Regions from separate parts of the Methylobacterium sp. NPDC097929 genome, predicted to be linked through region 2. Evidence: predicted binding sites of a transcription regulator. Region 2 holds the regulator's gene; each other region holds the start of a gene.
What was found. The regulator LexA, encoded in region 2, represses DNA repair genes until DNA is damaged. The targets are predictions, from matches to a motif close to TGTTCNNNNTGTGTTCNG.
Positions count from the first base shown of each region.

Region 1: ACPCJR_RS15055 (glycosyl transferase) is a predicted target of LexA. The motif match lies at 1,595-1,612, and genes of this name have one in related genera.
Region 3: radA (DNA repair protein RadA) is a predicted target of LexA. The motif match lies at 4,793-4,810, and genes of this name have one in related genera.

Region 1 is NZ_JBMVEP010000005.1:211,943-218,632, forward strand. Features, by position in the region: gene ACPCJR_RS15050 (NAD-dependent epimerase/dehydratase family protein) at 1-438, opposite strand, end outside; gene ACPCJR_RS15055 (glycosyl transferase) at 452-1,459, opposite strand; gene ACPCJR_RS15060 (EAL domain-containing protein) at 1,766-4,681, shown strand; gene ACPCJR_RS15065 (hypothetical protein) at 4,872-5,159, shown strand; gene ACPCJR_RS15070 (ferredoxin--NAD(+) reductase) at 5,200-6,162, shown strand; gene ACPCJR_RS15075 (hypothetical protein) at 6,172-6,462, opposite strand; gene ACPCJR_RS15080 (glycogen/starch/alpha-glucan phosphorylase) at 6,672-6,690, opposite strand, start outside.
Region 2 is NZ_JBMVEP010000002.1:242,639-249,328, reverse strand. Features, by position in the region: gene ACPCJR_RS09210 (ComEC/Rec2 family competence protein) at 1-1,707, shown strand, start outside; gene lexA (transcriptional repressor LexA) at 1,701-2,426, opposite strand; gene ACPCJR_RS09200 (DUF1236 domain-containing protein) at 2,594-3,469, opposite strand; gene ACPCJR_RS09195 (MFS family transporter) at 3,906-5,261, shown strand; gene ACPCJR_RS09190 (3-keto-5-aminohexanoate cleavage protein) at 5,269-6,093, opposite strand; gene ACPCJR_RS09185 (tartrate dehydrogenase) at 6,108-6,690, opposite strand, start outside.
Region 3 is NZ_JBMVEP010000001.1:1,657,661-1,664,350, reverse strand. Features, by position in the region: gene ACPCJR_RS07805 (replicative DNA helicase) at 30-1,517, shown strand; gene ACPCJR_RS07800 (DUF29 family protein) at 1,554-2,366, shown strand; gene alr (alanine racemase) at 2,297-3,478, shown strand; gene ACPCJR_RS07790 (hypothetical protein) at 3,941-4,654, opposite strand; gene radA (DNA repair protein RadA) at 4,941-6,368, shown strand; gene ACPCJR_RS07780 (hypothetical protein) at 6,391-6,690, opposite strand, start outside.

The DNA.
Region 1 (6,690 bases), on a different contig from region 2:
CGCGGCGAGCTTCGAGCGGCCGTAGGCGTCGGTCGGGGCGGGGGCGTCCGCCTCGGACAGAGGCAGGGGTGCGCTCGAACCGGTCTGCGCCCGGATCGAGGAGAGGAAGACGAAGCGGCCGACCCGCGCCCGCTGCGCGGCCTCGGCCAGCTTGCGCGTCGCCTCGGTGTTCGAATTGCGAAAATCGTCCTCCGGCGCACCGGACATGGCGTGAGCGAGGCCCGCCGAATGCACCACGGCATCGACCCCGCTGAGCGCGGCGGCCATGTTCATCGGCCGGGCCAGATCGCCCACCACGGCGCCGCTCGCGCCCTCGGGCACCTCCACGGGCCGGCGCAGCAGCACCCGCACGCGGTAGCCCCGGGCCGAGAGCGTCCGCAGCAGGTGGCGGCCGATGAAGCCCGTCGCTCCCGTCAGCGCGATCAGCTTTCCGGTCACCCGCCCATCCCCCTCATGCACCGCCCGGCCGCCCCCTCGCGAACCGGCGCAGCAGCCACCCGACGCCCCCCGCCGAGAGGCCGAGGCAGGAGAGCGTGACCGCGGGGTGCGGCCAAAGCAAGGTCGCGGCCGCGAGCAGCGCCAGCGCGCTCTGGAGCGCGAAGACGCGTCCCACCACGCCGAGGACGGAGAAACCGTGGACGGTGGCGACCTGATAGAAGTGGCTGCGATGGGCCTGCCAGACGGCCTCGCCCCGGCGCAGGCGCCACAGCAGGGTGAGCGTCGCGTCGGTGACGGGATAGAGCGGCAGGATCAGCGCGGCCGCCAATCCACCCTCCCCCGCGAGCCGGTAGAGCAGCCACGCCACGATCAGGCCCACCGGCAGCGAGCCGACATCGCCCATGAACAGCCGCGCCACCGGGCGGTTGAAGGGCGCGAAGCCGAGCAGCCCGCCGAGCAGGGCGCCGGCCACCAGCGTCGGGGCGGGGGCGTAGAGGCCGGCGAGCCCGAGTGCGAGGAGGAAGGCGACCGGCGGCACGAACTCGGCCAGCGTCATCCAGTCGAGCCCGTCCATGAAGTTCACGAGGTTGACGAACCAGAGCCCGGCCAGGATCGCGAGGCCGCGCTCCAGCCAGAGCGGCGCCTCGGGCAGGAGCCGTCCCCCGGTGGCGAGCACGACCGCGGCCACGGCGCCCGCCTGGATCACGAGCCGGAGCGAGGCCGGCAGCGGACGGATGTCGTCGACGGCGCCGGTCGCGGCCAGCACGAGGACGGCGAGCGCCAGCACCGCCAGTTCGGCCGAGCCGGGACCGATCCCCGTCGGCACGGCCAGGAGGGCGGCGGCGGCGAGCGCGGCGGCGATGATGGCGATCCCGCCGCCCTGGGGCGTCGGCACCCGGTGGCTGGAGCGGGCGTTCGGCCGGGCCAGGGCGTAGCGCTGCAGCAGCGGCTTCAGCAGGACGATCAGCCCGGCGGACAGCAGCGCCGCCAGCGGCGCGGCGAGGAGAGGGGCGACGGTCATCGGGCCGCCGCAAGCCGCGAAACGGCCCTTCCGCTCGCCGGGAAGGCTTCGAGACGGCGTGTTCCGATCGTTTGCATGCTCTCCGCTCTAGCCGCCCTCCTCAGCTCAAGCGAGGCCGCGCCGGGCTCGATCGGACGATCCCAACTTGTTTTGGCCGCAAAGCCACGCGATCCGCGTCGGGCGGCGGGCCGAAAGAACGGTGGGTGCGCCGCCCGCTCCGGCCGGGTCGCCTTGCGGGGGCAGGATGCCGCCGATACGACTTGGCCGCTCGCCCTACCGCTCAAGCCGGTTGTCAAGAAACGCCCGTTGCGCACGCTCTCACTGGTCCTCGCGTTCCTGACGGTCGTGGCCGGCTCCCTGGCCGCCCTGCTCGGGACCGCCGTTCCCGCCCGCGCGGTCGAAGCCGTGCGCGTCACCCTCGACGCGCCCGCCATCGATCTCACGCCGACGATCGAGCGCTACCGCTCGGACGGCGAAATGATCCAGATCTCCACGGCGCCGGGCAAGGACGGCATCGTCCGGCGCATCGCGGTCAAGGCCCGCGAGGCGGGGGCGCGGCCCGATTGGATGGTGTTCGCGCTCACCAACGACACCGACGAGCAGATCGACCGGCTGCTGGTGGCCCCGCATTTCCGCCTCGTCGGCTCGGGCGTGATCTGGCCCGATCTCGGCGGCTCGCGCATCGCCGCGATCACCGCGAGCGAGGGCATCCGGCCCGAGCGCGACGAGAGCCTGGAGGCCGACCAGTTCCTGATCACCATCGATCCGGGCACCACGGTCACCTACGTCGCCGAGTTGAAGGGGCCCAACATCCCGCAGGTCTACCTTTGGGACCAGGACGCCTATCGCAAGAAGACCTCGGGGCTCACCCTCTACAAGGGCATCATCATCGGCATCGCCGGGCTGCTGGCGCTGTTCCTCACCATCATCTTCGTGGTGAAGGGCGCGATCATCTTCCCCGCCGCGGCCGCGCTCTCCTGGGCTGTGCTGGCCTATGCCTGCATCGATTTCGGCTTCCTGCAGCGGATCTTCCCCGTCGCGGAGCAGGCGGAGCGGATCTACCGCGCCTCGGCCGAAGCCGTGCTCGGCGCCACCCTGCTCGTCTTCCTGTTCGCCTACCTCAACCTGTCGCGCTGGCACGTGCGCTACAGCCACGTCGCCTTCTTCTGGCTGACCTTCCTCGCCGGCCTCGTCGGGCTTGCCGTATTCGATCCGCCCGTGGCGGCGGGCGTGGCGCGCATCTCGATCGCCGCGGTGGCGGGCGTCGGCCTGCTCCTGATCCTCTATCTCGCCGTCCATAACGGCTACGACCGGGCGATCCTGCTCGTGCCGACGTGGCTGCTGCTTCTGTTCTGGGTGGTGGCGGCCGGCTTTGCCATCACGGGCCAGATCGGCTCCGACCTCGTGCAGCCGGCCCTCATCGGCGGGCTCGTGCTCATCGTCATGCTGATCGGCTTCACGGTGATGCAGCACGCCTTCGCGGGCGGGGGCCTGAGCCACAGCCTCGTGTCCGATACCGAGCGCCGGGCGCTGGCACTCACGGGGGCGGGCGACATCGTGTTCGACTGGGACGTACCCGGCGACCGGGTCTTCGCCGGCCCCGAGATCGAGGCTCAGCTCGGGCTCAAGCGCGGTACCCTCGAAGGGCCGGCGGCGAACTGGCTCGGCCTGCTCCACCCGTTCGACGTGGAGCGCTACTCGGCGGCCCTCGACACGGTGATCGAGGAGCGGCGCGGACGCATCCTCCACGATTTCCGCCTGCGCTCGGCCGACGGCCCCTACGCCTGGTACCGGCTGAAGGCGCGGCCCGTGATCGGCACCGACGGCGAGGTGATCCGCATCGTCGGCACCATCAGCGACGTGACCGAGGCCAAGACCGCCGAGGAGCGGCTGCTGCACGACGCCGTGCACGACAGCCTCACCGGCCTGCCCAACCGCGAGCTGTTCCACGACCGTCTGGAGGCCGCGCTGGCGCTGGCGAGCCAGGACCCGCGCCTCAAGCCCGCGGTGATCGCGCTGGACATCGACCGGTTCAAGGCGATCAACGACGCCATCGGCCTCTCGGCGGGCGACTCGATCCTGCTCACCCTCTCGCGCCGGCTCGGCCGGCTGCTGCGCCCGCAGGACACCCTGGCCCGGGTGGCGGGCGACGAATTCGCCGTGATCCTGCTCTCGGAGCGGGAGCCCGACCGCATCCTGTCCTTCGCCGAGATGATCCGGCGCGCCATCGCCACGCCGGTGACCTACGCCGACCGCGAGGTGTTCCTCACCGTCTCCATCGGCATCGCCCTGCACGAGGCGGCGCAGGGCGGCAGCCAGGGCACCGGGCCGGCGCGGCGCGACGAGGTGTTCAAGAACGCCGAGATGGCCATGATCCAGGCCAAGCGCGGCGGCGGCGACCGCATCGAGGTGTTCCGCGCCAACATGCGCGTCGAGCGCTCCGACCGGCTCATGCTGGAGGCGGACCTGCGCAAGGCGCTGGAGCGCAACGAGATCAAGGTGCTGTTCCAGCCCATCGTCCGGCTCGAGGACCGCACGGTGGCGGGCTTCGAGACGCTGCTGCGCTGGGATCATCCCAAGCTCGGGCGCATCCCGCCCGCGACCTTCATGCCGGTGGCCGAGGAGACGGGCGTGGTCGTCCCGCTCGGCAACTTCGCGATCGAGCGCACGGCGCTCGAACTCGCCGCTTGGCAGCGCTCGCTCGACGTCGAGCCGCCGATCTTCGCCTCGGTCAACGTCTCCTCGCGCCAGCTCCTGCGCCACGACCTCCTTCACGACGTGAAGACCGTCATCGCCCGCACCGGCGTCCTGCCCGGCTCGCTCAAGCTGGAGATGACCGAGGGGCTGGTGATGGAGAACCCCGAATACGCGGCCCAGATGCTGGCGCGCATCCACGACCTCGGCGCCGGCCTCGTCCTCGACGATTTCGGCACCGGCTACTCGGCGATCTCCTACCTCCAGCGCTTCCCCTTCGACACGATCAAGATCGACCAGACCTTCGTGCGCCAGCTGGGCCAGGGCCGGACCGCCATGCTGCGCTCGATCCTGCGGATGGGGCAGGAACTCGGTCTTGCCACCATCGCCGAGGGGGCGGAATCGGAGGAGGACGCGCAGGCGCTACAGGAACTCGGCTGCGACTACGCGCAAGGCGCGGCCTTCGGCGAGCCGATGACGATGCTCCAGGCCCGCCAGCTCGTAGGCGCCGCACCCGAGGCCGCCTGACGCGAGCCGATCCCGCGCCGGGGCAGGAGCGTCGAGGATCCGCTTAAATCTCCCTTAACCATGTTGAGGGAAGGTCCATCCCAAGTATCCGGGACGCCCGTCGGCGATCCGGCCTGCCCGAGGATGGACGATGATCGAGGCGACGAGACGCAGGAGCCCGGCCCCCACCGGCAGCGCGATGCGGCGCCTCATGACCCGCCCGATCCAGGCGCAGCTCAGCGGCGCCGCGCAGCCGCACCTCGCCGTGGTGGAAGCGCCGCCGGCCGCGGACGAGCCGGAGGAGGCCGCGGACGACCTCGCGCGCCTGCGCCTCGAAGTGATGATGATGAAGGCGGCACTGGCCGCCGAGCGCCGGGAGAGCGAGGCCCTGCGGGCCAGCCTCGGCCTCTCCGAGCCCGAGACGCTGGGCGAGGAGGCGCGGGCCGTGCGCGCGCGCTGGGCCGCCCTGGTCGAGCGCCTGATCCACGACCCGCGCTGATCCCGAAACCTGTTTGATCCGATCGGAGCGGGTTGCCGCCATGCGTGCTCCCACGAGCGCTCGTTGCTCGCTTGTCGTGAACGGCCAGCCCCTGCGGGTGTCGCCCGGCGACACCTCTCTCGAAACCGCCCTCGCCGACGGTGTGATCGCCCCGATGACCGGCCTGCTCGGCCAGGGCGCCGGCCCCGCCTCGCGGCGGTTGCCGGCCCGCGCCCGGCGCGCGGAGGCCGTCACCCTGTCCGTGCCCGATCCGGCGGCCGCGATCCGGCCCGGGGCCAAGGCCAGGAGCAAGTCCGAGACGCTGTCCCGGACGCTGGCGCGGCGCACCGGCAGCATCGACGCGATCACGGCGTTGGCGCCGCGCGTCCTGCAGGTGGTCGCCACCCTGGACCGGCGGCTCGCCTTCGAGCCCGGCGATCAGGTCGTCGTCACGCTCGAGGGCGGGCGTCCCGTCACGCTCGCTCCCACCCTCGGCGTCGAGGGCGGGGCGGAACTCAACGAACTGGTCTTCCACCTGCGCGGCGAATGCGCGGAGGATCTCGGCGCCCTGTTCGGCTGCACGCCCGCACCCGGTCTCGCGCTGAAGGTGAAGGGTCCCGTCGGCCACGGTGCCTACCGGCCCGGCGGCGGACGCCTCGTGCTCGTCGCCGCCGAGACGGGTTTTGCCGGCATCTGGGCCATCGCCCGCGCTGCGCGCTACGTGGAACCGGCCCGCGAGATCTGCCTCGTGGTGGGCGCGCGCGATCCCCTCGACCTCTACATGCGCCCCTCGCTCGAATGGCTGCGCGCCACCGGCGTCACCCGCATCACGCTGGCCGCCGACCGCCACCGCCAGCGGGCGCCCGACGTGCGCCCCGGCCCGCTCACCGCCCACATCCCGAGCCTGCGCACCACCGACGTGGTGCACGCCTCCGGCTGCCCCTCGACCCTCGGCGCGGTGGAGGTGCTGGCCGCAGCCGCCGGCGCACGGTTCTACCCGATCCCGCTCGAACCGGGAGCGTGAGACTCGGCTTCAGCCTTGTGTCCGAGCCCAGGCCAGAACCGCCGAGACGTGCCAAGCGTACACGGCGAGGATGAAGCCGAACGTCGCGATCATTCCGATCCAGTGCCAGGGACCGGCCTGCCCTGACGTCTGCTTGATCTTGATGAAGAGCGCGGGAGCGATCACGGCAAGGAATGCGATTGGGGTCCATAGGCCGATCGTCTTGTCGGCATACCAAGTCGGTCGGCCGTGGATGCCCCACTGCATCGGAATCGTCTTGGTTTCGATGCCGGCGCCATAGGTCAGAGCGATCAGCGCCATCGCGGCCATCGAGGCCAGGCACGAGAGCCAAGCGATCCGGGGGAGCCATCCGCTCATCGCGTCGAAACGGTTCTCTGCGCTGAAAGCACAACCGTAGGCCGGATTGCCGCATCCGTCACCACGAACCCATGCATTTGGTTCACGAGTCTTCCAACGGAACGGGCGGGGAGTGCTGCCACTCCCCGCCATGGAATCCGCCGCTCGCGTGCTCAGCCCAGCTTCACCCGC
Region 2 (6,690 bases):
CGCGCCACCGCCCGCCTGCTGCCGCCCCCGGAGGCGGTGCAGCCGGGCGGCTACGACTTCGCCCGCGACGCCTATTTCCGCGGGATCGGGGCCGTCGGCTCCCTCGTCGGCAAGGTCGAGGTCGGGCCGCCGGCCGAGACCCCGCCCCTGACCCTGCGGCTGGCCGCGGCGATCGACGACGCCCGCAACGGCCTGACCCGGCGGATCACCGACGCGATCGGCGGGCAGGCCGGGGCCGTGGCGGCGGCGCTCGTCACGGGCAAGCGCGGCCTGATCGCGGCCGGGACCAACGACGTGCTCCGAGCAGCCGGGATCTACCACGTCGTCTCGATCTCCGGCCTGCACATGGTGCTGGCCGCGGGCGTGGTGTTCTGGCTGGTGCGGGCCGGGCTCGCGCTGGTGCCGGCGCTCGCGCTGACCTGGCCCATCAAGAAGATCGCCGCCGGGGCGGCGATGGTCGGCGTGACCGCCTATTGCGCCTTCTCCGGCTGGGACGTGGCGGCCGAGCGGGCGCTGATCATGACGCTGATCATGCTCGGCGCGATCCTCGTCGATCGTCCGGCGCTGAGCATGCGCAACCTCGCGCTGGCCGCCCTCGTCGCGCTGGCGCGCGAGCCGGAGGCGCTGCTGGGGCCGAGCTTCCAGATGTCGTTCGGGGCGGTGGCCGGCCTGATCGCCTGCGCGCCGCTGATCGACGGCCGGCTGCTGCGGGCGGAGGGCCGCTCCCGTCTCGGGCGCGTCGCGGCCTCGGCGGCGGCGGCAATTCTCGGCACGCTCGCCACGACCCTCGTGGCGCAGGTCGCGACGGCGCCCTTCGCGACCTATCACTTCCAGACGGTGCAGCCCTTCGGTCTCGTCGGCAACGCGCTGACCCTGCCGCTCGTCTCGCTCGCGGTGATGCCCTCGGCGGTCATCGGGATGCTGGCCTATCCCTTCGCCCTCGACCGCCCGGTCTGGTGGCTGATGGGCCTCGCCGTGCGCGGGATGCTGGAGATCTCGTCTTGGATCGCCGGGTTCGGGCAGGCCACCGTGGTGCTGCCGGCCTTCGGCCCGGCGGCCCTGGCGCTGCTCGCCGCCGCGCTTCTCGTGGCGACCCTGGCCGTGTCGCGGCTGCGCCTTCTGGCGCTGCTACCGGCCACGATCGGCCTCGCCCTGGCCGGCGCTCCGGATCGCTTCGATCTCTACGTCGATCGCGATGGCGGCGGCGCGGCGGTCCGCGGCAGGGACGGCCGGCTGATCGTGCTGGGGCGCCCACCGGTCTTCGTTCTGGAGCAATGGTTGAAGGCCGACGGCGATCCGCGCCGTCCCGACGCCGCCCTGGCTGCGGCAGGCCCCCGCTGCGACCGTCTTGGCTGCACCCTCACGACCGCCGACGGGCGCGCCGTCGCCTTCGTGACCGACAAGCGCGCCTTCGCGGAGGATTGCGCCCGGGCCGAGATCCTGATCAGCCGCCTGCGCGCGCCGCCGGGCTGCGCAGCGCCCCTGGTCGTCGATCGCGCCTTCCTGGTGGAGCGGGGCGCCACGGCGATTCGCCTTCGCCCGGCCGGCCCCGACATCGTCACGGCCCGCGGTGCCGGCGCGGCCAAACCCTGGCATCCGCAGCCCCCGGTCGCCCCGCCGATGCCGGCGGCCGCGCCGGACAAGGCGCCGACCGCCGGCCCGGAGACGGCGGACCCGGTCGATCCGCCGCCCGACGAGCCTCAGTAGCGGCGCACGAGGCTGACCAGCTTGCCCTGGATGCGCACGCGATCCGGGCCGAGCACGCGGGTCTCGTAAGCGGGGTTGGCCGCTTCGAGGGCGATGGAGGTGCCGCGGCGGCGCAGGCGCTTGAGGGTCGCCTCCTCGTCGTCGATCAGGGCGACGATGATGTCGCCATTATTGGCGGTGTCCTGCTTGTGGATGACCACCAGATCGCCGTCGAGGATGCCGGCCTCGACCATCGAATCACCGCGCACCTCCAGGGCGTAGTGCTCGCCGCCGGAGAGGAAGTCCGGCGACATCGCGATGGTGTGGCTCTGGCTCTCGATCGCCGAGATCGGCGTACCGGCGGCGATGCGGCCCATCACCGGCACCATCACCGAACGTCCGTTCCCGTCTTGGGCCTGCAGCATCGGCGGCTTCGGCGCGGGCGGCTTGCCGGCAAGGCCCCCCTCGACCACGCTCGGGGTGAAGCGGCGCGGCTCGGCGCCCGCCGCGGGCCTGGCCGCCGGCGCGTCGGGCATGCGCAGGATCTCGATGGCCCGCGCCCGATTCGGAAGGCGGCGCAGGAAGCCGCGCTCCTCCAGCGCCATGATCAGGCGGTGGATGCCGGACTTGGACTTGAGGTCGAGGGCGTCCTTCATCTCGTCGAAGGACGGCGGCACGCCGCTCTCCTGCATCCTCTGCTGGATGAACTGGAGCAGCTCGAGTTGCTTGCGGGTCAGCATGCGGCACCTGCTGTCGACCGCGGGCCGGGGGCGCCGCAGAATCGTGGAAAACAAAGCACGAACAGCCTAGACGTTCCTCTCCTGTTCCGCAAGCGCGTGCCGCGACACGCGAAAGGCGGCGGAGCCCTCGCCCCGCCGCCTCCGTTCTCGACCGTTCGCCCGTCGAATCAGGCGGGAATCACGTCGACGATCTCGTAGGTATCGGGATCGATGATGACGATGTCGTCTCCGACCAGCACGAACTGCAGGCCGCGATAGGCCGGCACGACCGAGAGGATGGCCGGCGGCAGCGGGTGCAGCGACACGGAGCGCGGGATCGCCGTGCCGACGCGGACGGAGAAGTTCACGTTCGTGACCGGGCGGATGTTGGTGCGGGTGATCGACTGGCGGAACTCCGTGCGCTGAGTGGTGCTCAGGCTCTTGGAGGCCCCGCGCGCCTCGCTGGCCGAGCCTCGGCCGCCCCGGTCGCCCGCACGATCTCCGTCGCGGCCGCCGCGCTCGCCGGCCGCGTCACGTCCACCGCGGCCGTCGCGGTCGCCCGCCCCGTCGCGGTCGGCCTTGCCGGGTTCGCGGTCGCCGCGCTCTCCCTGACCGGCGCGCCCGCCCTGTTCGCCGGCTCGGGCCGGGCCGCCGTCGCGGTCGCCGCGAGGACCCGTCTCGCTGCCGCCGGTGCCGCGCGCGGCACCCCCGGCTCCGCCGGCCGCACCGCCGCCCGCCTCGCCGCCGCGGGCTCCGCCGGTCTCCGCACCACCGCGGGCGCCGCCCGCTCCGCCACCGACCTCACCCGCACCGCCACGGGCGCCGCCGCCCGCGCCGCCGATACTTCCGGCTCCGCCGCCCGCACCGCCGCCGGGGCCACCGCCGCCGCCCGCGCCACCGGCCCCCATTCCGGCGCCACCGCCGGCTCCGCCGCCCGCACCACCGCCGGCTCCGCCGCCTGCGCCACCACCGGCGCCGCCCGCGCCGCCACCCTGAGCCAGGGCCGTCGCGGCGCCGAGTACGAGGATCGCCGCCGTCGCCGTGCTGCGAAAGAACTTCGTCATGTTCAAGGTCCTCTTGATGCCGGCGGCCGGACGCGGCCCCCAAACTGCGCTCGCAACGGCGCAAGGCTGAAAACCGTTCCGGCACCAAGGCGATCGGGATTCTTCGCCGGCTCTATCTTGGCAATTCATATACTTTCGCCGGGAAGACTGACGCGGCGAACGGGAACATCGCTATGTGTCTGGAAAATCTGTGAGAGAAGCGGGGCAATGACTTGGCGCCGCCGCTCCGCTCGCCTTCGACCGGAGCGTTCCGGAAGGCCGCGAGCCTACCCGGACGACGCGGGAAACGGGTGGAGCGACGCGCGAGGCTGAGACGGTCGCCCCATGCCTGTCATTCTCCGGGCGCCCGCCGGGTCGGCGCCGCGCGGCGGGCGCCTAGCTACGGTGCCGCCAGCGACGCTTCACGGCCCTCCGAGGCCGCTTTCGGGAGGAAGACATGGCGGAGATCGCCGAGACGGGACCGGACCAGGACGATGCCGCCGACCGCCGCCGCCGGATCATGGCGATCGTCGGATCGTCGTCGGGCAATCTCGTCGAGTGGTACGACTTCTACTGCTACGCCTTCTTCGCGCTCTACTTCGCCCCGGTCTTCTTCCCGACGGGCGACGCGACCAGCCAGCTGCTTCAATCGGCGGCGGTGTTCGCGGTGGGCTTCTTCATGCGGCCGATCGGCGGCTGGCTGTTCGGGCGCATCGCCGACCGGCTCGGGCGCAAGACCTCGCTGATGATCTCGGTGCTGATGATGTGCGCCGGCTCGCTCGCCATCGCGGTGCTGCCGACCCACGCCACCGTCGGCGGCCTCGCCCCCGTGCTGCTGGTCCTCGCGCGGATGGTGCAGGGCCTCTCGGTCGGCGGCGAGTACGGCACCAGCGCGACCTACATGAGCGAGGTCGCCGCCAAGGGCCAGCGCGGCTTCTACGCCTCGTTCCAGTACGTCACCCTGATCGGCGGGCAACTCCTCGCCTCGCTGGTGCTCGTGGTGTTGCAGAGCCTGCTGACCGAGGCCCAGCTCACCGCCTGGGGCTGGCGCATCCCCTTCGTGATCGGGGCGCTTGCGGCGGTGGTCGCCCTGTTCCTGCGCCGCTCCCTTCAGGAGACAACGAGCGCCGCGGACCGGAACGACGCGGAATCGGGCACCCTCGCCGCCCTGCTCCGGCATTGGCGGGCCTTCGCGGTGGTGCTGGCCTACACGGCCGGCGGCTCGCTCGCCTTCTACACGCTGACCACGTACATGCCGAAATATCTCTTCAACACCGCCCATCTCGACAAGGTCACCGCCTCGCGGATCACGACGGTGGCGCTGCTGGTCTACATGCTGATGCAGCCCTTCTTCGGCTGGATGTCCGACCGGATCGGGCGCAAGACCAGCATGCTGCTGTTCAGCGGCCTCGGCATGGTGGCGATCGTGCCGCTGATGACCGCCATCGGTGCCACGACCGACCCCGTGCTGTCCTTCGCCCTGGTCATGGTCGGGCTGACCATCATCAGTTTCTACACGGGCATCAGCGGCATCGTGAAGGCCGAGCTGTTCCCGACCCAGGTCCGGGCGCTCGGCGTGGGGCTCTCCTACGCCATCGCCAACTCGCTGTTCGGCGGCACGGCGGAGTACGTGGCGCTCCAGCTCAAGGATTGGGGAATGGAGAGCACGTTCTTCTGGTACGTCGCCGTGATCCTCGGCGTGTCCTTCATCGCCTCGCTGGTGATGCCGAACCCGAAGCGCCACGGCTATCTCGACGGCGACGGCACCGTCGAGGAGGCGCTGGGACGCAAACTCCGTCCGGCGGCGGCCTGACGGAGTCTCAGCCGAGGCGCAGGATCGCCCGCGCCTCGGCGGGCGTGGCCGGCCGGCCGCCGTGCTCGGCGCAGATCGCGGCGGCGAGCCGCACGAGATCCGCGTTGCCGTCGGCCAGCCGCTCCTTGGAGAGACGCACGTTGTCCTCCAACCCCGTGCGCACGCCGGCCGCCCCGCGGGCCAGCGCCCAGCCCATGGCGATGCTCTGATAGCGGCCGATGCCGAAGGCGCCCCAGCTCGCCTCCGGCAGGAGCCGGCCCGTCTCGGCGAGCAGCAGGTCGAGGAGGTGCGGGTCGGGCGGCAGCGCGTTGCGGATGCCGAGGACGAACTGCACGTGGACCCGAGGGTCGATGAGGCCCTCGTCCACGAGGCGGCGGGCGTTGTGGAGGTGGGTGAGATCGAAGATCTCGAGTTCGGGCCGCACGCCGTGCTCGCGCATCCGCCCGGCCATGGCCGTGAGGAGGCCGGCCGGGTTCTCGTAGACGCCCTCGCCGAAATTGACCGAGCCCGTCGTCAGCGAGGCCATGTCCGGCCGATGGACCAGGCAGGCGCCCCGCTCCGCCGGATCGCTTCCCGCCCCGCTCGTCGAAAATTGGACGATCATGTCCGGGCAATGCCGGCGGATGCCCTCCTGCACCCGCCCGAAGCGCTCGGGATCGAGGGAAGGGCTTTCGTCGTCCTCCCGCACGTGGATATGGGCCAGCGCCGCCCCGGCCTCGTAGGCGGCGTGGGTCGATTCGATCTGCTCGGAGGGCGTGATCGGCACGGTCGGGTTGTCGGCCCTGCGGGCGACCGAGCCGGTGATCGCCACCGTGACGACGACGGGTCTCATGGCGGCGGGCCCCCTCAGCCCAGGGCCTGTTCGACCGCGCGGCCGCAGGTCTGCGTGTCGGCGCTGCCGCCGAGATCGCGCGTGCGCAGGGACGGCTCGACGAGAACCCGCTCGATGCCGGCGACGATCTCGGCCGCGGCCTCCCGCTCCCCGAGATGCTCCAGCATCATCGCGCCCGACCAGATCTGCCCGATCGGGTTGGCGATCCCCTGCCCGGCGATATCGGGGGCCGAGCCGTGGACCGGCTCGAACACCGAGGGGAAGCGGCGCTCCGGATTGATGTTGCCCGAGGGCGCGATGCCGATCGTGCCGGTGCAGGCCGGTCCGAGATCGGACAGGATATCGCCGAACAGGTTCGAGGCGACCACCACGTCGAACCGATCCGGATTGAGCACGAAATGCGCGGTCAGGATGTCGATATGGTATTGATCCCAGCGGATATCGGGGTAGCCCTCGGCCACCGCGCGCACCCGCTCGTCCCAGTAGGGCATCGTGATCGAGATGCCGTTGGACTTGGTGGCCGAGGTCAGGTGCCGCTTCGGCCGGCTCTGGGCCAGCGCGAAGGCGAAGTTGAGCACCCGGTCGACGCCGTGGCGG
Region 3 (6,690 bases), on a different contig from region 2:
CGCCCGGAACGGAGCGACGGACAAGCGCCATGGCCCTGCCCAACGCCCTCACGGCCAATCTCGAGACGGTGCAGCCCGAGTACCGGGTGCCGCCGCACAACATCGACGCGGAGCAGGCCCTGCTCGGCGCGATCATGGTCAACAACGACGCCTATTACCGCGTCTCGGACTTCCTGCTGCCCGAGCACTTCATGGAGGCGGTGCACCGCCAGATCTTCGAGGTGTCGGTCTCGCTGATCAAGGCGGGCAAGCTCGCCACGCCGATCACGCTGAAGACCTATCTCGGCGACATCGATCTGGGCGGCGTCACGCCGATGCAGTACCTCGCCCGGCTCGCGGCCGAGGCCACCACCGTCATCAACGCGGGCGAGTACGGCCGCACCATCTACGATCTGGCCATCCGCCGCCGCCTCATCACCATCGGCGAGGACATGGTCAACGGCGCCTACGAGGCGCCGGTCGAGTCCCGGCCGCGCGACCAGATCGAGGCGACCGAGCGCCGGCTCTACGAACTGGCCGAATCCGGCAAGTACGACGGCGGCTTCCAGAAGTTCTCCGACGCGCTGACCGCGGCCATCGACATGGCGGCGAAAGCCTACCAGCGCGACGGCAAGCTCTCGGGCATCTCCACGGGGCTGACCGACCTCGACGCCAAGATGGGCGGCCTGCAGCCCTCCGACCTCATCATCCTCGCGGGGCGCCCGGCCATGGGCAAGACCTCGCTCGTGACCAACATCGCCTTCAACATCGCCAAGGCCTATCGCGGCGAGAAGCAGCCCGACGGCACCATGCAGACCGTCAACGGCGGCATCGTCGGCTTCTTCTCCCTCGAAATGTCGGCCGAGCAATTGGCGACCCGTATCATCGCCGAGCAGTCGGGCGTGCCCTCCTACAAGATCCGCCGCGGCGACATCCGCCCGGAAGACTTTTATAAGATCACCGACGCCGCCCGGGACATGCAGACGATCCCGTTCTACATCGACCAGACCGGCGGCATCTCGATCGCCCAGCTCGCCGCCCGCGCCCGGCGCCTCAAGCGCCAGAAGGGCCTCGACCTCCTCATCATCGATTATCTCCAGCTCCTCTCAGGCTCCGGCAAGAAGAGCGACAACCGCGTGCAGGAGATGACCGAGATCACCACCGGCATGAAGGCTTTGGCCAAGGAGCTGGCGGTGCCGATCATCGGCCTGTCGCAGCTCTCGCGTCAGGTCGAGAACCGCGACGACAAGCGGCCCCAGCTCTCGGACCTGCGCGAATCCGGCTCGATCGAGCAGGACGCCGACGTGGTGATGTTCGTGTTCCGCGAGGAGTACTACGTCGGCAACAAGAAGCCGCGCGAGGGCACGGAGGAGTTCTTCGCCTGGGAGGCCGAGATGCAGCGCGTCCACGGCAAGGCCGAGGTCATCCTCGGCAAGCAGCGCCACGGCCCGACCGGCACGGTGGAGCTGCAGTTCGACGCCAACATCACCCGGTTCTCGAACCTGGCGCAGAGCGATCGGATGCCCGAGCAGATGTGATAGGATCGGTCAGTGCTGACCGATCGGAGAGACGACGTGGCTCTCGCACCGAAGGCGCGGCCGCCCGCGCCGCCGACGCTGAACGAGGTCTTCGAGGCCGAGCGGCAGCTCGTCGGCCTCATCCTGGCCGAGCCCGCCATCTACGGCCGGGTCGCCGCGATCCTGCGCGACGACGATTGGACCGAGAATCTGCACCGGGGCGTTTTCGAGGTGGCGGGACGCCTCGCCGAAGAAGGCCGACCGCTCCTTCTCGAGACCGTTCTGCCGCGGGTCAGCGACGTGGCGCCGGACGGCGGACCCGCCGACCTCTACCTTGCCGCGCTTGCCGATAAGCCCCCCCCATCGGCCCGGGCCGAGCCGCTCGCGCACCTCCTCGCAGAGGCCGCCCATGCCCGGACGGGGCCCGATCACCTCGATCGGGATCTCTACGCCTGGGCCTACGAGCAGGCCCAGGCGCTCCGCCGCGGGCAGTTCGCCGCCCTCGACGCGCTCAATCTGGCCGAGGAGATCGAGGACTTGGGCGGCGAGATCTACAACCGGATGGAGAGTGCACTGCGGATCACGCTGATGCATCTCCTGAAGTGGGATCATCAGCCGGAGAAGCGGACGCGGAGCTGGCATCTCTCGATCCGCAACGGTCGCCTCGACGCTGAGGAGGTGCTGGAACGTCATCCGAGCCTCAAGCGCAGGCTTCCCGGCGCCCTTGCCAAAGCCTACCGCCGGGCCCGCATCGACGCCGCCGGCGAGACCGGGCTCGACGAGGATGTCTTCCCCGCCGAATGCCCCTACACTTTCGAGGCGATCATGAACCGGCCGGTGCCCTGGCCGCCGGAGGGCGGGACGTTCTGACCATCTTAGAAGACAGTCCCGCGCCGAGCCGTACCGATCCGAGCGCCCCGGGCCACGGCGGCCGCCTGACGGTCGATCTCGCGGCCCTCGTCGCCAACTGGCGGACCCTCGGAGCCCACTCCCCGCAGGCCGAGTGCGGTGCCGTGGTGAAGGCGGACGCCTATGGCTGCGGCCTCTCGGCGGTCGCGCCGGCCCTGTGGCGGGCGGGCTGCCGGACGTTCTTCGTGGCACACCTCTCCGAGGGCATCGCCGCGCGGAAAATCCTGCCGGAGGCCGCGCTCTACGTGCTCAACGGTCTGCCGCCGGGCAGCGCGGAGGCGTTTCGCGCCCACCGCCTGCGCCCCGTCCTCGGCGACCGTGACGAACTCCTCGAATGGGCCGCCGCCACGCAGGGCGCGTGGCCGGCCGCGCTCCACGTCGATACCGGCATGAACCGGCTCGGCCTTTCCGTCGCAGAGGCCCTGGCGCGGGCGGGCGATCCGGTGATCGCGCGCGCCGGCATCGACCTCGTGATGAGCCATCTCGTCAGCGCGGAACGATCCGACGACCCGCTCAACGCGCGCCAAGCTGCCGATTTCGCTCGTGTGAGGGCGGCCTTTCCGCAGATGCGCGCCTCGCTCGCCAATTCCTCGGGCACCTGCCTCGCGAACGATGCCCGCCACGACCTGTTGCGGCCGGGCTATGCGCTCTTCGGAGGCAACCCGGAGCCGGGCCAACCCAATCCGATGCGGCCGGTGGTTCGGCTGGAGGCGACGATCCTGCAGGTCCGTGACGTCGAGGCCGGCGCGACCTGCGGCTACAACGCCCGCTGGCAGGCCCCGGCCCCGCGCCGGCTCGCCACGCTCTCGCTCGGCTACGCCGACGGCTATCCCCGCGCCGCCAGCAACAGCGGCCACGCGCTGGTCGGCGGCGTGCCCTGCCCGATCGTCGGCCTGATCTCGATGGACCTCATCATCCTCGATGTCACCGACGCAATCCAGGCCCGGCGCGGCGGCACCGCCACGCTGATCGGCGATGCCCTCGACATCGACACGGTGGGGCAAGCCGCCGGCACCATCGGCTACGAGATCCTGACGGGGCTGGGTTCCCGATACATCCGGAAATACGAGTAAATTCGATTTGTTATGATTTGAAACGCACTCAACCTGCGAAATCAAATTAGCCTATGTTCGACTGTACCCTTCTGACTGCGGCTAAATTTCTTTGATATGTTTTAGCATACAATGCACTTGGCCGCCCATTGTAACTTACAAGTACGTTACTATAATCGCATTTAATTTCTCTCAAAAATTCACAACAAACATTGTAGTTACAAGTATCGTCAAAAGTCGCAAAAATTAGTTTGATGTTATTACTTCCGAACATTATCCTCCAATATCTGAATTCGACTTGGCACTTTCCAATGGTGAATTTCGGTTCTTGTTTTTTGTAGTACAATATAAAAATAGTAGCAAAAATTTCGGCTATCCGGATTGGCAGAGTGCGGAAGCGACATTCTGTCATCAAAAGGGCTATAGCTATTTCGTTGACAGAATCATCCTCTAGCATTTTATTTAGAAATCGCTTTGATAGCGTCAAGTTTCGCTCTCCGCGCGCCGCGAATAAGATATATTTTCCGGCCTTGTGATTCTTCTTTGTATTACCCAAGTAATCGCCGCAACAATAAAAATATTGATGAATACGTCTTCGTATAAAAAGCTTCCTGCCGCGGATGCAAGTCCCAAAGCACCTGACTTCTCAAGATTCGTGGCTGCCCATCCAAACGCTGTATTGAGTGCATAACAGATTGATAATAAATATGCGGCGTATACCAGCAAAACGTATAAAAATGACTTTCCACTCCCGACAACTTCACTTTCGAGGCGTATTCTGTATAGAGCCCTGAAAATATTATACGTTTTCACCAGCATCAGAAATATAACAAACTCCCTAAATTGCTGGGCAGACAAGTAAAATGCAGAAATGATGCCGCACACATATGGAGCAAAAACCGCAGAAAATACCATCGATATAATTGCAGATGCGATAATCTTTCGCCTTAATTCAATCCTCTCTTGCTCTGACAAACTTATTCCTACACCAAAATAATCGTCTTCTCCAAAATATTCAGCATATAACTTATCTGAGTGCCCACTAGGAAAGACGATGAAGTATATAGGAACATAGTGTATCTTGGTAATGCGCCTATAAATTGCCTGAAGATCAAAGATAAGGTACGTAAATAAAACGGGAACGAGGGAAACCTTGTAGTTCCATGCCAGTTCCGCGGCATTTTGAAGATAGTTCATGACGTCAATTCCAAAAATTATATTATAAATACGCGTTCGCATTTGGCAAAAATTGACATTTACCAGCTTCCACAAAAATTTGCTATACTCTTAGATCAGACCGCCGAGCTGGAGTCCATGCGGTCGAGAAAGCCGCGGTGTTCACTTTTTGTTCAAAATCGTGATAGGTTTGTAGGATCGCCCTAGGCGCTCAGAGAGGCAGTTCCTTGAGGCCTCGTACAGCTCTAAAGGCAACGCACCTATCTAGCTTAGCTGTCTGGGAAAATAGCAGTAGATTCAAAGTCCCATGGCCAAGATCCAACAGACCTTCGTCTGCCAGTCCTGCGGGGCGGTCTACAACCGCTGGCGCGGGCGCTGCGAGGCCTGCAACGGCTGGAACACGATCCAGGAGGAGGTGCCGAGCGCCGGCCCCCAATCCGGCCCGGCCGCGACCCGGCCCTCGCGGGCGCGGGGCCGCGTCTTCCCCCTCGAAGGCCTGACCGGCGAGGCCAAGGAGGCGCCGCGCAGCGCTAGCGGCATCAACGAGCTCGACCGGGTGACCGGCGGCGGCTTCGTGCGCGGCTCGGTGATCCTGCTCGGCGGCGATCCCGGCATCGGCAAGTCGACCCTGCTGATGCAGGCGTCGGCCGCCATGGCGCGGAGCGGCGAGCGCGTCGCCTACATCTCCGGCGAGGAGGCGGTGGGACAGGTGCGCCTGCGCGCCGAGCGGCTCGGGCTGACCCAGCACCCGGTCGAACTCGCCGCGCAGACCAATGTCGAGGACATCGTCGAGACGCTCTCGCAGGGTCACCCGCCCGCGCTCGTCATCATCGACTCGATCCAGACCATGTGGACGGAGACCGTGGAATCGGCGCCGGGCACCGTCACGCAGGTGCGCAGCTCCGCCCAGGCCCTGATCCGCTTCGCCAAGACCACCGGCACGGCCGTCATCCTCGTCGGCCACGTCACCAAGGACGGGCAGATCGCCGGCCCCCGCGTGGTCGAGCACATGGTCGATGCGGTCGCCTCGTTCGAGGGCGACCAGGGCCACCATTTCCGGATCCTGCGCGCCGTGAAGAACCGCTTCGGACCGACCGACGAGATCGGCGTGTTCGAGATGACCGATGCCGGGCTCGCGGAAGTCCCCAACCCCTCCGCCCTGTTCCTGGCGGGCCGCGACCACGCCGCCCCGGGCACCGCGGTCTTTGCCGGGATGGAGGGCACCCGGCCGCTGCTGGTCGAGATCCAGGCGCTGGTCGCCCCCTCCTCGCTCGGCATGCCGCGCCGGGCGGTGGTGGGCTGGGACCCGAACCGCCTCTCGATGGTGCTCGCCGTGCTGGAGGCCCATGGCGGCATCCGGCTCGGGGGGCACGACGTCTACCTCAACGTCGCGGGGGGCCTGCGCATCTCCGAGCCCGCCGCGGATCTGGCGGTCGCTGCCGCGCTCGTCTCCTCGCTCTCCGGGGCGGCGCTGCCCTCCGACTCGGTCTATTTCGGCGAACTCGGCCTGTCGGGGGCGGTGCGGCCGGTCTCGCAGGCGCCCGCCCGGCTGAAGGAGGCGCTGAAGCTCGGCTTCGGCAAGGCGATCACCCCGCAGGGGCGCGGCGAGGCCGGGGACCGGGCGCTGCCGACCGAGGCCCTGCGCCACATCGCCGATCTCGTGGCCGGCATCGCCTCGGGCGCGCCGCGGCGGGTTGGGAGGCAGAAGGCCGTGAGTTACGAGGAGGAGATGTAGCCGGGGCGCGGCGGGACTCGCCTCAGAAATCCTGCAGCGCCGACCGCTTCCACCGGTTGGGGGCGACGCAGCGATACTCCCAGTCCGCGTCCCAGGCGCGCTCGCCGACGCGGCAGGGCGCCGCGCTGCTCGCCGGGGGCGAGGAAGCGCTTTCCACCACGCCCGCCCGGGTGATGATGCGCCCGGCCGGATCGACCGACCAGCCGTTGCCCTGGATCTGGGCGACGCCGTAGGCCCCCTGCAGGACGATGCCGGCCGGGCTCTTCGACCCCTCCCGGATACCGGCGACCGACTTGGCGCCGCCGATGCTGAGCGAGACCGG